Regions from separate parts of the Streptomyces sp. NPDC001157 genome, predicted to be linked through region 1. Evidence: riboswitches for the same ligand, from Rfam matches in the RefSeq annotation. Region 1 holds a riboswitch; the other holds the start of a gene.
The links. A riboswitch is a leader RNA that binds a small molecule or an ion and turns the genes downstream of it on or off. The one in region 1 is predicted to bind S-adenosylmethionine.
Positions count from the first base shown of each region.

Region 2: linked by a shared signal. The riboswitch ahead of ACWDAG_RS10465 (aminotransferase class V-fold PLP-dependent enzyme) and the one ahead of thrC (threonine synthase) in region 1 are both predicted to bind S-adenosylmethionine.

Region 1 covers NZ_JBSFJW010000008.1:334,054-342,099, reverse strand. The annotation lists gene ACWDAG_RS18335 (alpha,alpha-trehalose-phosphate synthase (UDP-forming)) at 1-690, opposite strand, end outside; gene ACWDAG_RS18330 (glucosyl-3-phosphoglycerate synthase) at 786-1,730, opposite strand; SAM riboswitch class I at 1,889-2,045, shown strand; gene thrC (threonine synthase) at 2,064-3,350, shown strand; gene ACWDAG_RS18320 (MoaD/ThiS family protein) at 3,464-3,739, shown strand; gene ACWDAG_RS18315 (cold-shock protein) at 4,191-4,397, shown strand; gene groL (chaperonin GroEL) at 4,769-6,391, shown strand; gene ACWDAG_RS18305 (NADH:flavin oxidoreductase) at 6,610-7,728, shown strand; gene ACWDAG_RS18300 (hypothetical protein) at 7,824-8,046, shown strand, end outside.
Region 2 covers NZ_JBSFJW010000004.1:455,714-467,207, reverse strand. The annotation lists gene qcrB (cytochrome bc1 complex cytochrome b subunit) at 1-1,119, shown strand, start outside; gene trpD (anthranilate phosphoribosyltransferase) at 1,253-2,317, shown strand; SAM riboswitch class IV at 2,389-2,505, shown strand; gene ACWDAG_RS10465 (aminotransferase class V-fold PLP-dependent enzyme) at 2,669-4,042, shown strand; gene ACWDAG_RS10460 (Lrp/AsnC family transcriptional regulator) at 4,155-4,436, opposite strand; gene ACWDAG_RS10455 (rhomboid family intramembrane serine protease) at 4,433-5,167, opposite strand; gene ACWDAG_RS10450 (hypothetical protein) at 5,333-5,572, shown strand; gene ACWDAG_RS10445 (NYN domain-containing protein) at 5,606-6,949, shown strand; gene ACWDAG_RS10440 (NlpC/P60 family protein) at 7,186-8,220, shown strand; gene ACWDAG_RS10435 (NlpC/P60 family protein) at 8,647-9,663, shown strand; gene ACWDAG_RS10430 (hypothetical protein) at 9,696-10,886, shown strand; gene ACWDAG_RS10425 (PadR family transcriptional regulator) at 10,874-11,404, opposite strand; gene ACWDAG_RS10420 (MATE family efflux transporter) at 11,493-11,494, shown strand, end outside.

The DNA of each region.
Region 1 (8,046 bases):
CTCCGTGTCCCCGAGGCCGCCCACCACCGCCGTACAGCAGGCAGTGAACGCGTCCGCCCAGCGCCGGGTCAGAAAGCCCAGCCGGTCGGCGCCCAGCATGCCGCGCAGCAGCTGCTCGGCGATGTCGTCCGGCAGCATCCGGAAGTAGTCCACCGGCGCCCACGGAGTGTGCGAGAAGTGTCCGATCCTGAGGTCCGGCCGCACCTCCCGCAGCATCCCCGGCACCAGACACAGGTGGTAGTCCTGCACCAGCACCGCCGCGCCCTCGGCCGCCTCCTGGGCGAGTGCCTCGGCGAAGGCGCGGTTGTAGGTCTCGTACGACGCCCACTGCCGCCGGAACTCCGCGTCGAAGACCGGCTCAAGCGGCGTCTGGTACAGCATGTGATGCACGAACCACAGCACGGAGTTCGCGATGCCGTTGTACGCGTCGGCGTGCACACCGGCCGGGATGTCCAGCATCCGCACACCGTCCTCGCCGACCCCGCGCCGTACCGCCTCGCGGTCGCCGTCGGACAGCGCCGAGCACACCCACAGGGCGTCCGCGTCGGGCCCGATCGCGGACAGGCCGGAGACCAGCCCGCCGCCGCCGCGCCTGGCGGCCAGCGAGCCGTCCTCCTGCACTTCGTACGAGACCGGGCCGCGATTGGACGCGACCAGCACCTGATGACCAGCGGAGTGCGTGGAAGCCATACGCCTCAACCTAGCCCGGCCCGGAAACGCTCAAACGTACGGCTGGGCTCTGCGGGTGGACCGTATACACCGCCCGCACCGCGTAACGCGCCGCCTCAGGCGACCTTGCGCGACGCGTACTCCGCGATCTCCACCATCGGCGGCCGCTCCTCCGTGTCCACGGAGTAGGTGCGCGGCTCGAAGCCGTCCTCGCCCCGTTCGAACTGGGTGAGGGAGGGACGGATGAGATGGCCGCGGGCCAGCCTCAGCTGTGCGGTGCGGTAGATCGCGGCGGACATCCGGCCCAGCGCCTGCCCGTCCTGGTGGCGGTGCTTGCGCACCCCGACGTCCACCTGGGCGAGCGCGTCGAGGCCCACCAGGTGCAGGGCGTCGACCAGCATGCCCAGCTCGACGCCGTACCCGACGGGGAACGGCAGCTGTTCCAGCAGGCTGCGCCGGGCCGCGTACTCGCCGCCGAGCGGCTGCACGAAGCCGGCCAGCTGCGGCCAGTGCATGTTCAGCAGTGGGCGTGCCATCAGCTCGGTGACCCGGCCGCCCTGGCCCTGGGCGCCGCCCAGCGGGCGGTCGTACATGCCCTTGACGAGGTCGATCCCCGGGTCGGTGAGCAGCGGGCCGACGATCCCGGAGACGAAGTCGGAGGAGAACTCCTTCAGGTCGGCATCGATGAAGCAGACGATGTCCCCGTCGGTGACGAGGAGCGAGCGCCACAGCACCTCGCCCTTGCCGGGGACGGTCGGGATGCGGGGCAGGATGTCGTCACGGTGGACGACCCTGGCCCCGGCCGCCGCGGCGACCTCGGACGTGCGGTCGGTGGACCCGGAGTCGACGACGACGATCTCGTCGACGAGCGGAACCTGCTGCATGAGGTCGTGACGGATGATCGCGACGATCTCGCCGACCGTCTCCTCCTCGTTGAGTGCGGGCAGCACGACGCTGACCGACTGTCCCGACCGCTGTTTGGCGGCGAGGATCCTGTGGAGAGGGCGATCGGTCAGGGACCAGGAGCGGGTGCTCAGCCAGCGCTCGACTTCTTCCAGCACGTAGGCGGCTCCTCTGCGTTCTCTCGGCGAGCGTGGAACGTGTGATCCATCTCGCGGTTCGGACGACTATCTCAACTGTCCTGGCCTTCGGTTACAGTCTTGAACAACGCTGGTGACCATCGCATGTCGGGGCTCGTCCGGCGTTTACAACCGCATACCGCTCATCCAGAGGGGCAGAGGGATACGGCCCGATGAAGCCCCGGCAACCCTCCAGCCGGTCTCGTACCGATCGATGCCGATCGTTCCGCGAGGCTCCCGGCTAGGGAAGGTGCCAAATCCGTCTCACGGCGAGATGCGTCGTGAGGAAGATGAGGAGAAAGGGCCTCGCCTCACATGGCTGCGCAGACTGTTGCAAGCACCACCGACCCCACGACCGTCGACCTCGGTCCCGCCGCGGCGCTCTCCTGCCGCGAGTGCGGTCACCGGGTACCCCTCGGCCCGGTCTTCGCCTGCGAGGAGTGTTTCGGCCCGCTGGAGATCGCCTACGACTTCTCGGCCTACGACACCGAGGAGCTCCGCAAGCAGATCGAGGCGGGTCCCGCGAACATCTGGCGTTACGCGCCCCTGCTGCCCGTCCCGGCGGACGTGGCCGACAAGCCGAACATCAACCCCGGCTGGACCAAGCTCGTCAGGGCCGACAACCTCGCCCGCGAGCTGGGCGTGACCGGCGGTCTGTACGTCAAGGACGACTCCGGCAACCCGACGCACTCCTTCAAGGACCGAGTCGTCGCCCAGGCCATCGAGGCCGCCCGCGCCTTCGGCTTCACCACCCTGTCCTGCTCGTCCACCGGCAACCTGGCCGGTGCGGTGGGTGCCGCGGCCGCCCGCGCCGGCTTCCGGTCCTGCGTGTTCATCCCGCACGACCTGGAGCAGGGCAAGGTCGTCATGGCCGCGGTCTACGGCGGCGAGCTCGTCGGCATCGACGGCAACTACGACGACGTGAACCGCTTCTGCTCCGAGCTGATCGGCGACCCGGCCGGCGAGGGCTGGGGCTTCGTCAACGTCAACCTGCGGCCGTACTACGCGGAGGGCTCCAAGACCCTGGCGTACGAGATCTGCGAGCAGCTCGGCTGGCAGCTGCCGGACCAGCTGGTCGTGCCGATCGCCTCCGGCTCCCAGCTCACGAAGATCGACAAGGGTCTGCAGGAGCTGATCAAGCTCGGGCTCGTCGAGGACAAGCCGTACAAGATCTTCGGCGCGCAGGCCGAGGGGTGCAGCCCTGTTTCCGTCGCGTACAAGGCGGGGCACGACGTCGTACGGCCGCAGAAGCCGAACACGATCGCCAAGTCGCTGGCCATCGGCAACCCGGCGGACGGGCCGTATGTGCTCGACATTGCCCGGCGCACCGGGGGTGCGGTGGAGGATGTCAACGACGAGCAGATCGTCGATGCCATTCGGCTGCTCGCCAGGACCGAGGGGATCTTCGCGGAGACCGCCGGTGGCGTGACCGTGGGCGTGACGCGCAAGCTGATCGAGAACGGTGTCCTCGACCCGACCCTGACGACGGTCGTCCTGAACACCGGTGACGGTCTGAAGACGCTGGATGCGGTGGCCGGCACCGGGCTCACCGCGACGATTCGGCCGAGCCTTGAGTCGTTCCGTGAGGCGGGGCTCGCCTAGCAGGTAGTTGTTCGTCTGCGGGCCGGTGGGGGCTGGTCGCGCCCCGCGGCGGAGCCGCAAATCGACACAGCCCCGAGCCCCTTGAAAGCCACACCCTGACCGGAGGTTTCACCGTGAGCGTCAACGTTCGTATCCCTACCATCCTGCGCACCTACACCGGCGGGCAGGCCGAGGTCACCGCCGAAGGCGGCACCCTCGGCGAGGTCATCGCCGATCTGGAGAAGAACCACACCGGGATCGCCGCCCGCGTTCTCGACGACCAGGGCAAGCTTCGCCGGTTCGTCAATGTGTACGTGAACGACGACGACGTGCGGTTCGAGCAGGGGCTGGAGACGGCGACTCCGGACGGGGCGGGCGTCTCGATCATTCCGGCCGTGGCCGGAGGCTGAGCGAAACAGGTCGGACGACCGATTATTACCTTCGGTAACGCTGATTACCGAGAGTTCATCGAATTGCCCCCTCCGCGAGAGAAGCGGAGGGGGCAATTCTGCATGGTTGAGCGCGGTACAGTTGGGGAACCTGCTCGACTCCGCTTGCCGCGTGCATATGAGTTCTTGCTTCTCCGGCAGCGAGAAGTAGCCAAAGTGTGCAGGTTTTTTGCGTCTTATGCTCCATTTATGGGGCCCGACTTGCCCTGAATTCAGGCGAATTCTCCGTAAATTCCCGACCGGTCGTGCCCGGAATTCTCGTCCGATTGACCTGTTGCAGACGGCAGTTGGACAGATACATTCAGCCGCGGTCGACGCGTTCCGGCGCACGCCCCCAACCGTGGGGGGTGAGGTCTGACCCGGATCCGCGAAGTGTGGATCTGTGCAAGGGCCAGTAATAGGGGAGTTAGGCATGGCTCAGGGCACCGTCAAGTGGTTCAACGCGGAGAAGGGGTACGGCTTCATCGCGGTCGACGGTGGTGCGGATGTTTTCGTCCACTACAGTGCGATTCAGATGGACGGCTACCGCACCCTGGAAGAGGGTCAGCGGGTCGATTTCGAGATCTCGCAGGGCCAGAAGGGGCCGCAGGCGGACATGGTCCGTCTGGCGACCAGCTGAAGCACGCGCCGGGTTAACTGCAGCGACGTTCTTCTGTTCTTGATCGAAGGGTCCGCACCTCACGGGGCGGGCCCTTCGGCATGTCCGGGGGCCTGGGCGGGCCCACCCGGTACCCGAGAGCCGCCTGCGCCCGCCCGTCGCTCGACCACCGCCCCTCAACGAGCCCGCTCCGCGGGCGCACCTTGCACTCGACGGGGGCGAGTGCTAATCATTGGCGTTAGCACTCTGAAGGTGAGAGTGACAACGAAGGACCGGGTCGGTGAGGCCCGCAGGCCGGGTGGGGAAGGAACCCACGAGGTGTGCGAGCCGTCCGTCGCGGGCGCGGGCGCGGTCCGAAGGAATCACCCCCAGTCCTGGAGGGACCACTTCACATGGCCAAGATCATCGCGTTCGACGAGGAGGCGCGGCGCGGCCTCGAGCGCGGCATGAACCAGCTCGCGGACGCCGTGAAGGTGACGCTCGGCCCCAAGGGCCGCAACGTCGTCCTCGAGAAGAAGTGGGGCGCCCCCACGATCACCAACGATGGTGTCTCCATCGCCAAGGAGATCGAGCTCGAGGACCCGTACGAGAAGATCGGCGCCGAGCTGGTCAAGGAAGTCGCCAAGAAGACGGACGACGTCGCCGGTGACGGTACGACCACCGCGACCGTTCTCGCCCAGGCCCTCGTCAAGGAAGGCCTGCGCAACGTAGCCGCCGGTGCCAACCCGATGGCCCTCAAGCGCGGTATCGAGAAGGCCGTCGAGGCCGTCTCCGGTGCCCTCCTTGAGCAGGCGAAGGATGTCGAGACCAAGGAGCAGATCGCTTCGACGGCCTCCATCTCCGCCGCCGACACCCAGATCGGCGAGCTCATCGCCGAGGCGATGGACAAGGTCGGCAAGGAAGGCGTCATCACCGTCGAGGAGTCCCAGACCTTCGGTCTGGAGCTGGAGCTCACCGAGGGTATGCGCTTCGACAAGGGCTACATCTCGGCGTACTTCGCCACCGACATGGAGCGGATGGAGGCGTCGCTCGACGACCCGTACATCCTGATCGCCAACTCCAAGATCGCTTCCGTCAAGGACCTGCTCCCGCTCCTGGAGAAGGTCATGCAGTCGGGCAAGCCGCTGCTGATCATCGCCGAGGACGTCGAGGGCGAGGCCCTGTCGACCCTGGTCGTCAACAAGATCCGCGGCACCTTCAAGTCCGTCGCGGTCAAGGCCCCGGGCTTCGGCGACCGCCGCAAGGCGATGCTGAACGACATCGCCATCCTCACCGGTGGCGAGGTCATCTCCGAGGAGGTCGGTCTCAAGCTCGAGAACACCTCCCTCGACCTGCTGGGCCGCGCCCGCAAGGTGGTCATCACCAAGGACGAGACCACCATCGTCGACGGCGCCGGCTCCACGGAGCAGGTGCAGGGCCGGGTCAACCAGATCCGCGCCGAGATCGAGAACAGCGACTCGGACTACGACCGCGAGAAGCTGCAGGAGCGCCTGGCGAAGCTCGCCGGCGGTGTCGCGGTCATCAAGGCCGGTGCCGCCACCGAGGTGGAGCTCAAGGAGCGCAAGCACCGCATCGAGGACGCCGTCCGCAACGCGAAGGCCGCCGTCGAGGAGGGCATCGTCGCCGGTGGTGGCGTCGCGCTCATCCAGGCCTCCTCGGTCTTCGAGAAGCTGGACCTGGAGGGTGACGAGGCGACCGGCGCCAACGCCGTGCGCATCGCGCTCGAGGCCCCGCTGAAGCAGATCGCGGTCAACGCCGGCCTCGAGGGCGGCGTCGTGGTGGAGAAGGTCCGCAACCTCACCCCGGGTCACGGCCTCAACGCCGCGACCGGCGAGTACGTCGACCTGGTCAAGGAAGGCATCATCGACCCGGCGAAGGTCACGCGCTCTGCCCTGCAGAACGCCGCCTCCATCGCCGCGCTCTTCCTCACCACCGAGGCCGTCATCGCCGACAAGCCGGAGAAGGCCGCCGCGCCTGCCGGTGGCGGTATGCCGGGCGGTGACATGGACTTCTGATCCGCCTCGGGGCTTCGGCCTCCGGTTGGTCAACGTCCTTACGGAGGGCGGCACTTCCTGCTCCGGCAGGGGGTGCCGCCCTTCGGTGTGTCCGGGGTCACGCGGGTGCCGCCGTCCGCCCGGGAATGTGAGACGGCGCATAGGCGATTGTTTAAGGCAGTGCAACCATGCGTGCGCACATACCGCTCGGTTAACTCAGCCCACGAGGAGTACCCCACGTGACCGCCCCCGCCACATCCCGCGCCGCCGAGATCCTTTCCCGCCCCACCGCGATCAACGGACTGACCGTCCCCAACCGCATCGTCATGGCGCCCATGACGCGCATGTTCTCCCCGGGCGGCATCCCCGGCGAGGACGTGGTGTCGTACTACGCCCGGCGGGCCGCCGCCGGCGTCGGGCTGATCGTCACCGAGGGCACCTACGTCGGCCACGAGTCGGCCGGCCAGAGCGACCGCGTCCCCCGGTTCCACGGCGAGGAGCAGCTCGCGGGCTGGCAGAAGGTCGCCGAGGCGGTGCACGCGGCGGGCGGCACGATCGTTCCGCAGCTGTGGCACATAGGCACGGTCCGCAACCAGGGCGACGCCCCCTACCCGGATGCCCCCTCGCACGGCCCCTCCGGTCTGCGCGTCACCGGCGTCGAGGACGCCACCCCGATGACCCAGGCCGACATCGACGCCGTCATCGGCGCGTTCGTCGAGTCCGCGGTCGCCGCCGAGCGCATCGGCTTCGACGGAGTCGAACTGCACGGCGCGCACGGCTACCTGCTCGACCAGTTCCTGTGGGTCGGCACCAACCGCCGTACGGACGCTTACGGCGGCGACCCCGTGGCCCGTACGAAGTTCGCGGCGGAGATCGTGGCGGCCGTGCGGGAGGCCGTCTCGCCCGAGTTCCCGATCCTGTTCCGGTACTCGCAGTGGAAGCAGGAGGCGTACGACGCGCGTCTCGCCGAGACGCCGGAGGAACTGGAGGCGATCCTCGCGCCGTTGGCCGCGGCCGGTGTGGATGCGTTCCATGCCTCCACGCGGCGGTACTGGCTGCCTGAGTTCGATGGCTCCGACCTCAATCTCGCGGGCTGGACGAAGAAGCTGACGGGCAGGCCGACCATCACCGTCGGTTCGGTCGGGCTCGACGGGGACTTCATCCGGGGGTTTGCCGGTGAGGGGTCGCCGATCCGGGGGATCGATGATCTTCTGGATCGGCTGGAGCGGGAGGAGTACGACCTTGTCGCTGTCGGCCGCGCCCTGCTCCAGGACCCGGAGTGGGCGGCGAAGGTGCTGGGTGACCGCTTCGACGAGCTGAAGCCCTACGACGCGGCGGCGCTCAAGACGCTCAGCTGACCGAGAACGGCTTCAAGGTGGTCCTGGTCGTGGGCGCCGGGGCGGCGGAGCCGACGGGGGCGACGCCGAAGTCGTAACGCCCAGGAGCCCCTGACGTGCCGCGGGCGGCACGTCAGGGGCTCCTGTCGCAGGTCCTCGCCCACATCCAACTGGCCACCTACGTCGCCGAGAACGGCGCGCCCGCACGCCTCCCGGGGCTGGAGCCCGAGACCCGCTACACCCTGCGCGTGCGCCCCGAGCTCTCCTCCGCCGAAGACACCCGGCCCGCCTGGGCGAGGCGGTCGACCGCCCTCACCGTGACCGGCCGGATCTACGCCG
Region 2 (11,494 bases), on a different contig from region 1:
CTGCTCTCCGGCACCGGTGTCCGCTTCATGGAGGGCGCGATCCTGTCCGTGCCGGTCGTCGGCACGTACCTGTCGATGTTCCTCTTCGGCGGCGAGTTCCCGGGCGGCGACTTCGTGGCCCGCTTCTACTCGATCCACATCCTGCTGCTGCCGGGCATCATGCTCGGCCTGATGGTGGCGCACCTGATCCTGGTCTTCTACCACAAGCACACGCAGTTCGCGGGCCCCGGAAAGACGAACAACAACGTCGTCGGCATGCCGCTGCTGCCGGTGTACATGGCGAAGGCCGGCGGCTTCTTCTTCCTGGTCTTCGGTGTCATCGCGGCCATCGCGGCGATCGCCTCGATCAACCCGATCTGGGCCATGGGCCCCTACCGTCCGGACCAGGTGTCGACCGGCGCCCAGCCCGACTGGTACATGGGCTTCTCCGAAGGCCTGATCCGCACGATGCCGGGCTGGGAGATCAACCTGTGGGGCCACACGCTCGTCCTGGGCGTGTTCATCCCGCTGATCATCTTCCCGCTGGTCCTGGTCGCGATCGCGGTCTACCCGTTCATCGAGTCCTGGGTCACCGGCGACAAGCGCGAGCACCACATCCTGGACCGTCCGCGCAACGCCCCGACGCGTACCGCCTTCGGTGCGGCGTGGATCTCCTGGTACTTCGTGCTGCTGGTCGGTGGCGGCAACGACCTGTGGGCCACGCACTTCCACCTGTCGATCAACGCGATCACCTGGTTCGTGCGTGTCGGCTTCTTCGTCGTGCCGGTGCTCACCTTCATCGCCACCAAGCGGATCTGCCTCGGCCTCCAGCGCCGCGACAAGGACAAGGTGCTGCACGGCCGCGAGTCGGGCATCATCAAGCGCCTTCCGCACGGTGAGTTCATCGAGGTGCACGAGCCCCTCAGCCAGGACGCCCTGCACACCCTCACGGCGCACGAGCAGTACAAGCCGGCCGAGATCGGCCCGACGGTCGACGAGAACGGCGTCGAGCGCAAGGTCAAGGGCTCCGAGCGACTGCGCGCCAAGCTCAGCGAGGCGTACTACGGCGAGGAGTCCCAGATTCCGAAGCCGACGGTCGAGGAGTACAGGGAGATCACGAGCGGCCACGGCCACCACTGATCGCTGCGGCTCGCCACGCCACGGCAGAAGGGCCCCCGTCCGGTCTTCGGACGGGGGCCCTTTTCCATGCCCTGAGCTGGATAGGGTGGCTTCACACTCGTTTTCTTCTTCTACGACGACCAGGAGCGGCCTTATGAGCGCTGTGACCCCCGCTGGAGGCGACACCGCGGCGGGCCGTTCCTGGCCCCTGCTGCTGAACGGCCTGCTGGACGGCCACGACCTCACCGCCGACGACACCGCCTGGGCGATGGACCTGATCATGCGCGGTGAGGCGACCGACGCCCAGATCGCCGGGTTCGCGGTGGCGCTGCGTGCCAAGGGCGAGACCGTCGAGGAGATCACCGGCCTCGTCCGGACGATGTACGAGCACGCGAACGTCATCGAGGTGCCGGGCCGGACCGTCGACATCGTCGGCACGGGCGGTGACGGCGCGAAGACGGTGAACATCTCCACGATGTCGGCGATCGTCATCGCCGGCACGGGCGCAAAGGTCGTCAAGCACGGCAATCGGGCCGCCTCCTCCGCGTCCGGCGCCTCGGACGTCCTGGAGAAGCTCGGCGTCAATCTGGAGCTGACGCCGAAGCGGGTGGCGGAGGTCGCGGAGGAAGCCGGCATCACGTTCTGCTTCGCCATCAAGTTCCACCCGGCGCTGCGTCATGTCGCCGCCGCACGAGGGCAGTTGGGCATCCGGACGACCTTCAACGCGCTCGGTCCGCTGACCAACCCGGCGAAGGTGAGGGCACAGGCGGTGGGCGTCGCCGACCCGCGCCTGGCTCCGCTCATCGCGGGCGTCCTCGCCGAACGCGGCAACTCCTCCCTCGTCTTCCGCGGCGACGACGGCTTCGACGAGCTGACGACCACCTCCACGTCCCGGGTGTGGGTCGTCCGCGACGGCAAGGTCACCGAGGAGACCTTCGACCCCCGGGACGTCGGCATCGAACTGGTCCCGGTCGAGGCCCTGCGAGGCGCCGACCCGTCGTACAACGCGGAGGTCGCCCGCAGGCTCCTCGACGGCGAGAAGGGCCCCGTACGGGACGCCGTACTGCTGAACTCGGCGGCCGCGCTCGTGGCTCTCGACCCGGGTCCCGGGACGCTGGCCGAGCAGATCCGGGCCGGTATGGACAAGGCGGCGGAGTCGATCGACTCCGGCGCGGCCAAGCGGGCGCTGGAGCGCTGGGTCGCCGCCAGCAACGCGTAGCAGAGGACCGCGGTCCCGCAATCCGGACAGGAGTTGCGGGACCGCGATCACTTCACGTACGTTCCTGTCCAGGTCATGAGTGACAGTCATGAGGCCCCGGCCGACTGTCCGGCAACCCTCCGTCCGTGGCGGGGTGCCCCGGGTGAGGACCAGGCCGTAGGCAGCGAGGTCTACGGCAAGCGCGGACCCCTCGAGCAACCAGGGGTCCTGGTCGTCGAGGAGCCTTCCGTGAGCAAGCGAATGCGATAGGGCCGCAGAGCCCCGCCTCCGCATCCCCTTTCCTTTTCACGCCCCTGCTTGAGCCGTACCGCTCGCGGGGCGAATTCCACCTGCTTCCACGGGAGTTCCGCCATGTCTGTCTCCACCGCTGCCGCCGCCACCTCCGTTTGCAGTGACATTTCGGGGGCGCTGCCCGTTCTGGGCCGGGATGTCACCGTCCCGCTCGTCACGGGCGGCGAAGTCACCTACGCCGCGCTCGACTACGCGGCCAGCGCCCCGGCCCTGCAGCGCGTCTGGGACGACGTGGCGGCGTACGCGCCCTACTACGGGAGCGTGCACCGCGGCGCCGGCTACCTCTCCCAGCTGTCGACCGACCTCTTCGAGAACGCCCGCAGGACGGTCGCCGAGTTCCTCGACTGCCGGCCCGACGACCAGCTGATCTTCACCCGCTCCACCACGGACTCCCTCAACCTGCTGGCCCAGGCCCTTCCGGCCGACTGTCAGGTCTTCGTCTTCGAGACCGAGCACCACGCCAGCCTGCTGCCCTGGAAGGACGCCCGGGTCACCTACCTCAACGCCCCGCGCACCCCGCAGCAGGCCGTGGAGACCCTGGAGCGCGCCCTCGCCGACCGCGACCCGTACGGCCCGGCCCTGGTCTGCGTCACCGGCGCCTCGAACGTCACCGGCGAGCTGTGGCCGGTCCGCGAGCTGGCCGCCGCCGCCCACGCGCACGGCGCCCGTATCGTCCTGGACGCCGCCCAGCTCGCCCCGCACCACCCGGTCTCCGTGCAGGACCTCGACGTCGACTGGGTCGCCTTCTCCGGCCACAAGCTGTACGCGCCCTTCGGCTCCGGCGTGCTGGCCGGCCGCGCGGACTGGCTGCAGGCCGCCGACCCCTACCTCGCGGGCGGCGGCGCCAGCCGCAAGGTCACCCGGCGCGCGGACGGCGGTGTGGATGTGGAGTGGCACGAGAGCGCGGCCCGCCACGAGGCCGGCTCCCCGAACGTGATCGGCGCCTACTCCATCGCCTCCGCCTGCAGGGCGCTCACCGAGGCGGGCTTCGACACCCTGGTCGCCCGGGAGCAGCACCTGATCGAGAAGGTCCGTGCGGGCCTGGCAGAGGTCCCACAGGTCAAGGTGCTGTCCCTCTTCGGCGATGACGCGCCCCGGGTCGGCGTGATCTCCTTCGTCGTCGAGGGCTGGAACAGCTCGCACTTCGCCGCCGCCCTCTCCGCCGAGTACGGCATCGGCGTCCGCGACGGCCTCTTCTGCGCCCACCCGCTGGTCCGAACCCTTCTCGGCACCGACCCCCAGACCCAGGGCGAGTGCGGCGCCCCCGAGGCCGCCCCCGGCGAAAAGTCCCTCAACGCCATCCGCGTCAGCTTCGGCGCCGGCACCCCCGACGAGCACGTCGAGCGCTTCGTCACCGCCGTGAAGGAGCTGGTGGCGGACGGCGCGAAGTGGCAGTACCGAACGGAGGACGGCCGCTGCGTCCCGGCAGTCTGAATTTGACCGCCGTCAGGGGCAGCGGCTCTTAGGGGCGCGGGGAACTGCGCGACCAGCCACAACGGACCGGCACCCGCACACGAACCGCGCCCCGCAGACGCCTAGGCGTCGATCAAGAATCCAACCCGATGGCAAACGCGGCCTCAAGGTCATGCTGGGAGTACGTACGAAACGCGACGTGCGTATCCGTCGCCTCCACCCCGGGGATCTTGCTGATGCTCCCAGGGATCACATCAGCAAGATCCTCATGCTGCTTCACACGAACCATCGCGATCAGGTCATACGTCCCGGTCACGGAAAACACTTCGCTCACAGACTCCAGCGAAGCGATCCGCTCCGCGATCTCAGGGATCCGGTCCACGCTGGTCTTGATGAGGACGATCGCGGTGATCACGGCTGGTTCTCTCCCTCGGGGGCCGGAGCTGGGGCGGACCTCACTCTAGTCGTACGGCCGAATCGGACCCAGGCGTAGACGAAGCCCACGCCGAAGCCCACCAGGTGGGCCAGATAGGCCACCCCCGGTCCCGTCGCCGCGCGCCCGGCCGCCAGCCACTGCAGGGCCGCCCAGAAGGGCAGCACGATCCAGGCGGGGAAGCGCAGGGGGAGGAAGAACAGGAACGGCAGAAGACTGGTCACCCTCGCCCCGGGGAACAGGTACAGAAACGCACCCAGGACCGCCGAGATCGCCCCGGACGCGCCGACCAGGGACTGCTGGGACGTGGCGTTGGCCGCCGCGTACCCCAGCAGCGCGAGGTAGCCGCAGCCGACGTAGAAGAGCGTGAACTGGACGCGGCCCATCCGTTCCTCGGTCATCGCCCCGAAGACGTAGAGGAAGAGCATGTTGCCGAGCAGGTGCACCCAGCTGCCGTGGACGAAGAGGGCCGTGGCGGGGGTCAGGGCGGCCCTGGGGGAGCCCTGGAACAGTTCGGCCGGGACTACCCCCCAGCGGTGGAAATAGGCGCGCTGGGCGGCGAGCAGCGCGTCCGCGGAACCGTAGGCCGGACTGAGGCCGGCTGCCGGGCCGGTCACGAAGAGCAGACAGCACAGGGCGATCAGCGTGTGCGTCAGGGGCGCCGAGGGGCGCCGGATCGCTCTGCCGAGGGTGGCGGTCCACTTGCCGATCATGAACACAGAGCATGACGTAACGGGACGCAGTCGCACAGACCGCCTCGCCGCCGTGGACGGGCGGGCGGCGAGTCCGCCCCAGGCCGTAGGGTTACGAGCCACACGCCCGGGGAAGCCCGGGCGTCATTGACAATAGAAGGCCTAGAAGGAAAGAGCACAGGCACGATGACGGTTCCCCTCCCGACCGCCACGACGCGGTGGCGCTGCACCCTCTGCGGCAACCTCACGCGTTTCGACGTGACCCGCTCGTCGAAGGTGGTCGAGTACGTCCACCTCGATCTGGCCGGTGAGCCCAAGGTCGAGGAGCGCGAGGTGGTCAGTGAGACCATCGAGTCGGTGCGCTGTCGCTGGTGCAACGCGGTGGATCAGGTGGAACTCGTGGACAGGCCGGGCGCCGACTCCTGAGGGAGCGGCCCCACAGGTAATGGGGTGTGACGGATGGTGGAGACCACAGGCGGGGGGCCGGACGACGGCACCGCCGAGGTGCTTGACCGTCCGCTGCCCGACGGAGTGCGCCGCAGGGTCGTCCAGATCGTCTCGGACGGCTTCGGCGGGCTGACCGTCGGCGAACTGCCCGCACAGCTTCGGCAGTACGCCCGTTTCGCACCGAACCGGCGGGCCAAGTTCGCCGGCAACGCGATGGCGGCCGCGCTGGAGACCGATCCGCTGTTCCGGCAGCGGATCGGGGAGAAGCTGAGAGAGGCCCAGCCGGAACTCGCCGGCGCCCTGGACTCCGGCTCGCCGCCCCCGGCCGCGGATCCGCTCGACGTGGCGGCCGCGGCCTATGTTCTGCGGCCCACCGGCTGGGTGAAGCTCGTGACCGCGGCCGGCGAGGAGGCCCAGCGGGCCGACGCCGAGCGGGCCGACGAGGAGAACCGGGCCGAGCTGGAGCGGCTGCGCGAGGAGCTCGACCGGGCCCGGGAGCAGACCCGGGCCGACACCGAGCGGCTGCGCACCGAGCTGGAGGCCGCCAGGAAGGAGGCCGACTCGCTGCACCGCAAGCTGCGAGCGGCCCACAGCGACGTCAAGCGGGGCGAGGCCGCCCTGCGCAAGATCCAGGGCGAGATCGAGGCCGTACGCGCCGAGGGGCAGGCGCAGGTGTCCGCAGCCGAGAGCGAGTCCCGGCGGCTGAAGTCGCGGCTCGGGGAGGCGGAGGCCGCTCTGGAGGCCACGCGCAAAGCAGCGCGCGAGGGGCGCAGTGTCGAGGACATGCGCGTGCGCCTGCTTCTGGACACCGTCCTGGACGCGGCCCAGGGGCTGCGCCGGGAGCTGGCGCTGCCGCCCGTGTCCGTACGGCCGGCGGAGACCGTCGATGCGGTCGAACCGGGACGAATGACCCCCAAGGACATCGCTGCGCGTGCTTTGTCCGAAAATGACCCCGCGATCCTGGATCAGCTGCTCGAGCTGCCGCAGGCGCATCTGGTCGTCGACGGTTACAACGTCACCAAAACGGGTTATCCCCAAATGCCTCTGGAGAAGCAGCGGTTGAGGCTCCTCGGGCAGCTTTCGCAACTCGCTGCACAGACCGGCGCCGAGGTCACCTGCGTCTTCGACGGGGCCGAACTGGTCGCCCCCGTGCTGCTCGCGCCGCCGCGCGGAGTGCGGGTGCTGTTCTCCAAACCGGGCGTCACCGCCGACGAGTTGATCCGCCAGCTGGTGCGCGCTGAGCCCCCCGGGAGGCCCGTCATCGTGGCTTCCACGGACCGTGAGGTGGCCGACGGAGTGGCCCGCGCGGGGGCGCGGCCGGTCGCTTCGGCGATGCTCCTGAAGCGGCTCTCCTGAGCTGTTTCCCGGGCCGCTGTCCCGAAGGTCGAACTTCTAGGTTTAATGCCCGAATTGGCGCAATCGTCACGCAACGTAGCGTCAACCTGGCGTCACCGCACGTGGGTTATGTGCAAAGAATGCATTGCGTCACTAAGATTTTTCACGCGAGGATTTGAAGTGATCACAAGAAGGTCACTAAGGTCGGGCCTCGAACCTCCGAGCGGGTGATCACTCACAAGAAGGAGCCCTCTTCCGTGGCGTCCCATCGTCGACCGAAGCAGCCGAGCCGGGCTCGCGTGACTGTGCTCACCACCGCAGCTGCTGCCGCTGTTGCCATCAGCGCCCAGGCCGCGAACGCCGCGCCGAGCGAGAAGCCCTCCAAGGACGAGGTCAAGGCCAAGGTCGACAAGCTGTACGAGGCGGCCGAGCAGGCCACCGAGAAGTTCAACGGCGCCAAGGAGAAGCAGGAGAAGCTCCAGAAGGAGATCTCCACCATCCAGGACAACGTCGCCCGCGGCCAGGAGGAGCTCAACCAGCTGCGCGACACCATGGGCCTGGCGGCCGCCGCGCAGTACCGCACCGGCTCCATCGACTCCTCCCTCCAGCTGTTCCTGTCGTCGAACCCGGACGACTACCTGGACAAGGCGTCCACCGCCGACCAGCTCAGCGCCCAGCAGGTCGAGGCGCTGAAGAAGATCCAGGAGAAGCAGCGCGAGCTCGCCCAGGAGCGCGCCGAGGCCTCCGACAAGCTCAAGGACCTTGCCTCCACTCGCGCCGAACTGGGCAAGAAGAAGAAGGACATCCAGGGCAAGCTCGCCGAGGCGCAGAAGCTGCTCAACTCGCTGACCGCCGCGGAGCGGGCGGCGCTCGCCGCCGCCGACGCCCGCGCCAGCCGCTCCTCCGCCAGCCGCGTGGACCTCGGCGACGCGCCCCCCGCCTCCGGCAGGGCCGCCGCCGCCTTCCAGGCCGCCCAGACCCAGCTCGGCAAGCCGTATGTCTACGGCGCCACCGGCACCGCCTCCTACGACTGCTCGGGCCTGACCTCCTGGGCCTACGCCCAGGCCGGTGTCTCGATACCGCGCACCTCGCAGGCGCAGGCCAACGCCGGTACCCGGATCTACTCCGAGAGCCAGCTCAAGGTCGGCGACCTCGTCCTCTTCTACGGCGACCTGCACCACGTCGCCCTGTACGCGGGCAACGGCCAGGTGATCCACGCCCCGCGCACCGGCACGACCGTGCGCTACGAGTCGATCAACAACATGCCGTTCCAGTTCGGCGTCCGGATCTGACACGCGCCCCTGAGGATCCGTTTCAAGATCAGGACACCGTTCCGCCCGAACGGGCGAATTACGTGAACCCGCACTGACCCCACGCCCCGCCGATGACCTGCGTCAGAGGCGGGGCGTCACGTTGTGTGCCCGCAGAGGTCGCTGGCCGCCGCGCACTCGCATGGCTAGCATCACCGCGTCCCTCGACGGAAGTTGTCGGACCTACCGCCGGACGGGCGGAAAGTCACGCCTGCGGAGGCCGCGTAAGACCAGCCCACACGGGCCGGCGGAGGCCTGTGAAACAGGAACCCGTGGTGGCGTCGCGAAGCGGTGCGGACCAGAATCTCCTGCCCCCCGGGCCGGAGAGGGCGTCAATGTCTGCCGCGTTTCCCCCGGACCCCGGGGGAGGCCGGTGGCGTCCGGCACATGGAAGGAGCGCCGCTACTCGTGAGGTCCCACCGCCGCCCTGCGCCGTCCGGGTTCAACCGGGGCGCCGGCACCGCCCTGTGTGTGCTGTCCGCCGCGGCTTCCGCCCTCGGCGCCGTCCCGGCCGACGCCGCTCCGTACGACCACACCCGGGCCGAGGTGGACCGCCTCTACGCGGAGGCCGAGAGGGCGACCGAGGCCTACAACAAGGCCGACGAAACCGCCGGCAGGCTGCAGAAGCAGGTGCACGACGCGCAGGATCTGATCGCCCGCCAGCAGGAGCGCATCAACTCCGTGCGGGAGTCGCTCGGTTCGCTGGCCGTCGCCCAGTACCGCTCCGGCGGCATCGACCCGACCCTCGCCCTGCTCTTCTCCGACAACCCGTCCGACTACCTCGACAAGGCCTCCGCCCTGGACCGGATCAACGCCCATCAGGCGGGCGAGCTCAGAGACCTCCAGTCCTCGATGCGCAACGTCGCCCAGGAGCGCGCCGAAGCGGTCGGTAAGCTCGCCGAGCTGGAGAAGAGCCGCAAGGCCGTCGCCGTCCACAAGAGGATCGTCGAGCGGAAACTCGCCGAGGCGCGCCGGCTGCTCAACTCCCTGCCGTACGAGGAGCGTGCCGCCTACGGCCGTGCCTCCCGGGACGGCCGCGGCGAGCTCTTCCCCGAGCTCGGCGGCGCCCTGCCCGCCTCGGCCCGCGCGGCCGCCGCGATGGCCGCCGCCCGCTCCGCACTCGGCACGCCGTATGTCTGGGGCGCCACCGGCCCCTACGGCTTCGACTGTTCGGGGCTGATGCAGTGGTCGTACGCGCAGGCCGGGGTCCAGCTGCCGCGCACCTCGCAGGAGCAGGCGTACGCCGGGAGGCAGATCCCGCTCTCCGAGGCGCGCCCCGGCGACCTGGTCGTCTACCGTTCCGACGCCAGCCATGTCGGGATGTACATGGGCAACGGCCAGGTGATCCACGCGCCCTACCCCGGCGCGCCCGTGCGCTACGACCCGGTGGACATGCTGCCGGTGTCCTCGGTCACGAGGGTCTGACCAACCTGGCCCGTCGGCCTTACGATCGGAAAGTGGCTGGTCGTGGGCGGGCGTCGAGGTTCTCAGTGGTGGCGCTCGTGCTGCTGCTCGTCTCTCTGGTGGCGTGCGGCGGGCAGCCCGCGGGCGGCGGCGCCGGGGCCGATCTGCAGCGGGTCCTCGACCGGCGGTCCACCGCCGTCCTCGACCGCGACCGGGCGGCCTTCCTGAAGACGGGCGCGCCGGGCTGGTTCGAGAACCTGCGCGGGGTGCCGCTGGCCTCCTGGTCGTACCGTGTGACCGCCCTGCACCGCACAGGCGACGAGGCGACCGCCGACGCCGAACTGCGCTACCGGATCGAGGGATACGACAACGCACCCGTCACCGTCGGCCGCACCCTGACTCTCTCGCGGGAGAGCGACGGGCAGTGGCACGTGGACGCGGACAGGCCCGCCAGGAAGTCCGCCCAGCAGCTGTGGGACCAGGGTGCGGTGACCGTCGTACGCGGCAGTCACGGCATCGTTCTCGGCACCGGGCAGTCCAGCGAGGCGCTGCACTCCTACGCGGACCTCGCCGACCGTGCGGTGCCCGCCGTGTCCGGGACCTGGGGCAGCGACTGGGCGGGGCATGTGGTCGTGCTCGTGCCGGGGTCGGTGGAGGGCATGGCGGGGCTGCTCGGCTCGCCCGCCTCCCAGTACCGCGGGATCGCGGCGGTCACCACGGGCGAGGTGGGCGGCCCGCCGACCGCACCCGCGGACCGCATCATCGTCAACCCGGACGCGTACGCCCTCCTCGGGCCGCTGGGCAAGCAGGTCGTGCTCACCCATGAGACCACCCATGTCGCGACCCGGGCCCACACCAATGCCGCCACCCCGCTGTGGCTGTCCGAGGGGTACGCCGACTGGATCGGCTACCTCGGCACCGGCCGCACCGCGGCCGAGGCAGCGCCCGAGCTGGCACGCGCGGTGGGCGAGGGGCGGGTGCCGGAACATCTGCCCACCGACAAGGACTTCGGCTTCAGCGGCGACGCGACGAAGCTGGCGCAGGCCTACGAGGGCGGCTGGATGGCCTGCCGGCTGATCGCCCAGCAGTGGGGGCTGAAGCGGCTCGGCCAGTTCTACCGCGCGGTCGGCGACCACCGGCAGCGGGCGGGCTCGGTGGAGGGTGCGATGAGGCAGGAGCTGGGCACGACGCCGGAGAGGTTCACCGGGCAGTGGCGGGACTACCTCAGGGCTCAACTCGGCTGATCGAGCCGGGCGATGGCCTCCCTGAGCCAGGCGCGCTCGGCCTCGCCGGTGGCTCGCGCGACCCGCAGCATGCCTTCCCGGAACAGGTCGTCCGTCTCCTCCGCGCGCACGGGTCTGCCGTCGTCGTAGAAGAAGCTCGAGGGTGTCTGAAGGAAGTCCAGGCGGCGGCGCAGCACCGCGGCCTGTTCGCGGGGGTCCGGCAGGTGCCGCAGGAAGGACAGGACCGTGTTGAAGCGGACCTGGTCGGTGATCTCCGCCTGCTTCGGGTGGCGCAGCCGCTCCAGCAGGTCCTCGCGGCCCTTGTCGGTGAGGGAGAGCACGCGGCGGGGGGCTGCGCTCGCGCCGGGTTCGGTGTGCTGGTCGAGCTTGCCCGCGGCGACGAGACGGGTGAGGGCGGGGTAGAGCGCGCCGTCGCTGACCGGGCGGACATGGCCGCTCAGCGCCTTGATGCGCTCCTTCAACTCGTAGCCGTGCAGTGACTGTTCGGCCAGGAAGCCGAGGATCGACAGCTCCAGCAACGTTTCCTCCTTGCGGGCGCAATGCGGCCATGGTACCTCTTAACGAGCTACCTCTATTCGAGGTAGCTCGCTTCGAGGGGGACCAGTCGT